Regions from separate parts of the Trichocoleus sp. FACHB-90 genome, predicted to be linked through region 2. Evidence: predicted binding sites of a transcription regulator. Region 2 holds the regulator's gene; the other holds the start of a gene.

Region 1 (3,399 bases), on a different contig from region 2:
CGATGAGAAGGTTTATTTAGTTTTGTAAAGACACATTTTTTATCGTAGCTCAGTTTTTTCAGTTTCCATCTGTCGTTAGTGAGACAGCAAAAAAAAGCGCCACTCTGACGGGTGGCGCTTTAGATTTGGTTTTCTCGTTCCCGGTCGGAGACTGGAAACGAGAACGAGAAAATTAGCAATCGTAGTAGAGGGCGAACTCGTAAGGATGAGGACGCAACCGCATTGGGTTAACTTCGTTATCCAGCTTGTAAGAAATCCAGGTATTGATAAAGTCCTCTGTGAACACACCCGGTTCAGTTAAGAAAGCGTGATCGTGTTCTAGTGCTTCGAGTGCTGCATCCAGAGAACCTGGGGTGGAAGGAATTTTGCTCAACTCTTCGGGGCTGAGGTCGTAGATATCAACATCCAGGGAAGGGCCGGGGTCAATTTGGTTCTTGATACCATCTAAACCAGCACAGAGCATCGCAGCAAAAGCCAAATAGGGATTGCTGGTGGCATCCGGACAACGGAACTCTAAGCGCTTCGCCTTGGGATTGGTGCCAGATAGAGGAATCCGGATGGAGGCGGAACGGTTGCCTTGCGAGTAAGCTAAGTTTACGGGTGCTTCAAAGCCGGGGACTAGGCGCTTGTAAGAATTGGTTGTGGGGTTAGTCAACGCCAACAGTGCGGGTGCGTGCTTGAGCAAGCCACCAATGTAATGCAGCGCCATTTGACTCAAACCAGCGTACTTATCGCCTGCAAACAGCGGTTGCCCATCTTTCCAGATAGACTGGTGGGTGTGCATCCCGGAACCGTTATCGTTAAATACTGGCTTCGGCATGAAGGTGACGGTTTTGCCATATTTCCTGGCAACGTTCTTGATCACATACTTATACGTCATCAAAGAGTCAGCTGCCTTGATCAAAGTTTCAAAGCGGAAACCGAGTTCGCACTGACCGCCCGAAGCAACCTCATGGTGATGCTTTTCAATTGGCACGCCGCACTTTGCCATCGTCAGCAGCATTTCCGTCCGCATATCTTGGGAGGTATCGGTCGGGGCAACGGGGAAGTAACCTTCTTTGTAGCGAGGCTTGTAACCGAGGTTGCCACCTTCTTCTTTTTTACCAGAATTCCAACGACCTTCGATGGAATCTATGTGGTAATAGCCTTCATGCTGGTTTTGGTCAAAGCGAACATCATCAAAAATGAAAAATTCAGCTTCTGGGCCAATGAAGACGGTATCGCCAATTCCGGTAGAAATTAAGTAATCTACTGCTTTCTGGGCAATCGTGCGGGGGTCGCGGCTGTATGGTTCGCCTGTCCGGGGTTCGACAATGCTACAGACTACGCTCAAAGTCGGCTCTGCCATAAATGGGTCGATCCAGGCAGTTGTTGGATCAAGCACCATCGCCATGTCTGATTCGTTGATGGCTTTCCAACCTCGAATACTTGAGCCATCGAAAGGTACGCCTTCGGTGAAGCTGCTTTCATCGATTTGGTTTTGGTACACCGACAAATGCTGCCAGATACCCGGCATATCGATGAACTTTAGGTCAATGATCTGGATGTTTTTTTCTTTAACGTAATTCAGGAACTCTTGCGGGTTCTGGAACATTTGGCGGACTCCTTAATTTCTATGCTGGCTCAAATCTGGAAAGCCAAAAAAACGGTTTAACGATCATCAGGGGTGGTGGATCGCCAAGTCAAGGGGAAACTTGGAGCGAGGGCAACCAATTTTCAGACAGAAGGCAATGCTTGTACTGAAACATCCTAAAGATAGGTTTCGGGATGTTTTGTATCGTACTATACAAATTTACGAGTCCTGATTTGCAACTAATTTGAAAAAAGTTAAAAATTGTAGCAAAATTTACAAATATATCTTATGTGCATCATAATTATAATTAATCAGTATCAAAAGCTACTTTTTAGGCGGGGGGAAGCGTGGTGTTTAAATTAAATAAGGATTTTGACCAGCAAGAAGCGCTACAGTATCAATCGGGAACGCGGGTAGAGCTAAAGCAGCGTCCTGGGGTTGTAGATATTATTGCTGAATATGACCCGATGATGGTGCCGCCAATCTGGTTGGTTAATGATCCTCAACCACGCTATCCAGAAGAGTTGACATTGGTGCCAGCAGCAGGTATGAATGTCGGCTGGTTGAAAGCAGTGGGGAGTCGAAAAGTGCGATCGCAAGCTTCCCAGTCTCCAAACAGCAGCACAAGGTCGGTGGCATATCGCAGTTGCTCTCTTTCAAAAGTTGCCCACTAAGAAAGCACCGCACGCATCAACACTGTGGGATGCTTAATAGATGAGAATATGCTCAGGGAAGTGTTGGGTGTTGTAAACTACAACCTTGGTAGTGGGTAGGCAACAGCACACTGAGTGATAGAAAATCATCTATAGAGCTTGTTGTTGGGAGAGTAATATCATGCGGGACGCAATCACAAAGCTGATTAAGAATTACGATGTTTCGGGTCGTTACCTGGATCGTAATGCCGTTGATTCGCTAAAGTCTTATTTTCAGACAGGTACGGCACGAGTCCAAGCGGCTGCGGCAATCAATGCCAATGCAGCATCGATTGTCAAGCAAGCTGGTTCCCAGCTGTTTGAAGAATTGCCGGAGTTAATTCGACCCGGTGGAAATGCTTATACGACTCGCCGTTATGCGGCTTGTCTGCGGGATATGGACTATTATCTGCGCTATGCCAGCTATGCGTTGGTCGCGGGTGATACAAATGTGCTGGATGAGCGGGTGCTACAAGGTCTGCGGGAAACTTACAATTCCTTGGGTGTGCCTATTGGCCCGACTGTGCGCGGTATCCAGATAATGAAGGATATTGTGAAGCAACAGGTCGCAGCGGCTGGGGTGGAAAATACTGGGTTTGTAGATCAGCCCTTTGACCACATGACTCGCGATTTGAGCGAACAGGATGTTTAAGTTAGAAGATTGAAGGTTAGATAGATGGAGGATTGGAGGTTATAACCTGTAACCTTCTAACCTTCAACTTACTTTTTGAAGCGATCGCACTTTTTCCTTTGTATTGGGGAAAAGTGCGATCGCTTTTTTTATGTAGCTTCTTGAACCAAATGAAAGCCTATCTCGATCCTAAACTCTCGGCACTTAACGGCACCAAATCCCCGTGTGTTGTGTATCCTAACAGCATTGGCTCATGCTGTCGGATAAACTTGCCTGTCAGTACACAGCGCTCTTCCTGCTGGGCTGTAGCGGGAACGCTGGCTCGAATATCAGACCGGGAAAATTTGGGTTTATACTCATCGGATTTTTGCTGCACGTAGTTCCAGAGGATATCTCGAATCAACGCTTGATATCCTTGATGTCCTGCGAGTTCTTTGAGTTCTTCCTTGAGTTCCCTTTCTAGGCGTATGCTGGTGACTTCCATTTCTGTTGTCGAAGTGCGT
Region 2 (3,399 bases):
GGCGATTTCGCGATCGCGTTGAGTAACTTGGCCCTTGAGTTGGGTGATTTGAGCCTTTACGCGATCGCGCTCCTTGATTAGTTCCTGGCGTTCCCCTTGAAGTTGTTGAATTTCAGAACGTAAATTTACCGCTTGCCCAGAAACACTTTCCAGCTGTTGCTGGGTTTTCTCAAAGCTAGCCGCAACGCTTTTAAGTTCGCGCTCTGTCTTGCTCAGTTGCGCCTCTGTCTGGGCTTGTCTGGCTAGTGCTGCCGCCAGAGACTTATTAATGGCATCCAGACGCTTTTGGGCGGCTTGCTGCTCGGTACGGGCTAGTGAGAGTTCGTTTTCAGTTTGTTGTTTCTGGGCTGCAACTTTGGAGAGTTCGCTTTCAGTTTGTTGTTTCTGGGCTACAGTTTGGTCAAGCTCCCGACGAGCGGTTCTGAGTTTTCGCTGAATTTCATCAACTTGAAACACGCCTGTGCGTAACGGCTTGCTGGTGGCAAATAGGATCGTCAGGGTTGAGGCGGAAATCATCAAACCTGTAAGAATTGTAACTAAGACCGCAGTTTTCTTGGGACGCAGATTGAACAGACTCAGCCGCGCTTTTCCCACGCGAGTGCCAATGCGATCGCCCAAGGTGGCGATCGCACCACCCAATACCAAAATCGATAAAATTAAGACCAGCGCACTGGTGGTCATTTTCCAGCTTTAGCTATCACCTCTCAAGCTTAAGCATAAAGGCTTTTTTGTGATAGACGCTGGTACTTCAACTATTGATTAACAAAAGCTGACAGTGCAAAAGATGTTTTAGGTGAACTGCTGGCTCAAAGCTACCGGGTTATGAACGGTAATTTTTTTCTTATTGATGGAAATCATTTTCTCTGAGCGTAAATCTCCCAGTAACCGGGTGACTGTCACTCTTGTGGAACCAATTGCTTCTGCGATCGCTTGGTGAGAAAGCTTCAGATCAACTGTAATTCCATTCGGGCCTGGAACGCCAAAATCGCGACAGAGAATCAACAAAAAACTCACCAATCGCGATCCCATATCCCGGTGCGCCAAAGTCTCAATCATCATCTCTGTTTGCAAGATCCGCGATGAAAGCCCCCGCAGCATCAACATCGACAATTCTGGATTATCCTTGAGCGCTTGCTCCACCTGTTCAATTGGTGCTGAAAGCAACTCCACAGGCGTAAATGCTACTGCGTGATAAAATCTGTCTGACCGATTCCCGGTAATCAACGACAGTACGCCAAAGACGCTGTTTTCTCGCAGCAGCGCCACTGTAATTTCTTCCCCAGCTTCGTACACGCGAGACAGCTTCACAGCTCCTTTGAGCAAAAAATATACCCGTTCAGCCGGGTCTCCGGGGAAAAAGATAGTTTTGCCCCGATCAAAGGTTTCCACCACTGGCGGAAACGCCCCACCTCCGATTTGACGGAACACAGCTGCTAACGGTCTATCTTGCGTCACTACCACTTCCTTATATCCTTATTGCTGCCCTAGAAACTCTTCTGGGAATTACAACCGACTGTGAGAAATTTCTGACTTTAGACACTGATAAACTGACTCTTAGGCAGTTTTTTGTGCTGCTTGATACATAATTTTAAAGTTGTTTTATCCTCCAAGTTTTTCCAATTGCCTCAACCCCACGGCGCAAATCAGATTGTTAAGGAAAATGTCTATATCTTGACAATACCTGTTTGATAAGCTGGGATGCAGTTTGAGTCATGTTGGGTAAGCTTCGATCCCGACGCAAGCTATCTGAATTACCGCCCTAAATCGGATATTCTCTAATATTGCCTTCAAAATTGACATCATGCTAGATTTATCAGGAAAAAATGCCCTAGTTACTGGCATTGCCAACAACCGCTCAATCGCTTGGGGTATTGCCCAGCAGTTACACAAAGCTGGTGCAAATTTGGGAGTTACTTATCTACCAGACGACCGAGGACGCTTTGAGAAGAAAGTCGCCGAATTGGTAGAACCTCTCAACCCCAGCTTGTTTTTACCTTGCGATGTTCAGAATGATGACCAAATTCGTTCTACATTTGATGCCATCCGCGATAAGTGGGGCAGGCTAGATATTTTAATCCATTGTCTTGCTTTTGCCAACAAGGACGATTTATCAGGTGATTTTAGCAACACCACCCGCGCTGGCTTCACTCAAGCTTTGGAAATTAGCACCTACTCGCTAGTTCAACTGGCTGGGGCGGCGAAACCGCTAATGACAGAAGGCGGCAGTATTGTCACCCTAACTTATTTGGGCGGCGTTAAGGTGATCCCCAATTACAATGTGATGGGCATTGCTAAGTCTGGCTTGGAAATGAGCGTGCGTTATCTAGCCTCGGAGATGGGGCCTTCTAATATTCGCGTGAATGCAATCTCAGCTGGCCCGATACGCACTCTGGCATCATCGGCGGTGGGTGGCATTCTGGATATGATCCATCATGTTGAGGAAGTAGCACCACTGCGGCGAACTGTGACTCAGACAGAAGTGGGAAATGCTGCTAGTTTCTTGTGCAGCGACTTGGCAAGTGGGATTACGGGTCAAGTGCTGTATGTAGATGCTGGATACGAGATTATGGGAATGTGATGTAGGGGCTGGGGATTGGGGACTGGGGAAAGAATCTAACTTACCCCATTCCCTAGCTCGATAGCATAGAATAATAAACTTACTTGTTTCTTGTTAGTGAGCATCTGCTATGCAGACAAGCGATCGCGTTTCCACCACTCCGAACCTTGAACAACTTTTATCACCTCGCACGGCTACGGTTTCACGTAAGACGGGCGAAACTGATGTCTTGGTGACAGTAAACTTAGACGGGAATGGGACTTGCAACGCCAATACGGGCATTCCCTTTTTGGATCATATGCTGCATCAAATTGCCTCTCACGGGCTGATTGATTTGGATGTAGCCGCGAAAGGGGATTTAGAAATTGATGACCACCACACCAACGAAGATGTGGGCATTACGTTGGGGATGGCGTTCGGGAAAGCACTAAGCGATCGCAAGGGAATTGTTCGCTTTGGTAATTTCCTCGCCCCCTTAGATGAAGCTTTGGTGCAGGTGGTGTTAGACTTTTCTGGTCGTCCTCACCTCAGCTATGGCTTACAAATTCCCACCCAGCGAGTCGGGACTTATGACACTCAGCTGGTGCGAGAATTTTTTGTAGCGGTGGTGAATCATAGCCAGATGACGCTGCACATCCGACAGTTGGATGGGATTAATTCCCACCACATTATCGAAGCGACCTTTAAGGCGTTTGCGCGTAGTCTTCGTATGGCTATGGAAATCGATCCCCGTCGTGCTGGTATGATTCCCAGTTCCAAAGGGGTTTTGTAGGTGGTCAGGGGATAGTTCAGTTCGGGAGGATTAGCTTAGGTTGCGATCGCTAAGCAAGAGTGAACTTTCT

What was found. Region 2 encodes NtcA, which controls nitrogen genes in cyanobacteria. Its sites were predicted from a motif close to TTTGTANNNNNNNNTACAAA; they were not measured.
Region 1: the regulator NtcA is predicted to act here: its motif matches at 1,772-1,791, upstream of glnA (type I glutamate--ammonia ligase).

Annotation. Positions count from the first base shown of each region.
Region 1 covers NZ_JACJOK010000023.1:8,296-11,694, reverse strand. The annotation lists gene glnA (type I glutamate--ammonia ligase) at 173-1,594, opposite strand; gene H6F74_RS29235 (hypothetical protein) at 1,921-2,247, shown strand; gene apcB (allophycocyanin subunit beta) at 2,408-2,917, shown strand; gene H6F74_RS06945 (hypothetical protein) at 3,075-3,399, opposite strand, start outside.
Region 2 covers NZ_JACJOK010000069.1:309,187-312,585, forward strand. The annotation lists gene H6F74_RS20900 (DUF3084 domain-containing protein) at 1-681, opposite strand, end outside; gene ntcA (global nitrogen regulator NtcA) at 790-1,461, opposite strand; gene fabI (enoyl-ACP reductase FabI) at 1,802-2,578, shown strand; gene hisB (imidazoleglycerol-phosphate dehydratase HisB) at 2,688-3,329, shown strand.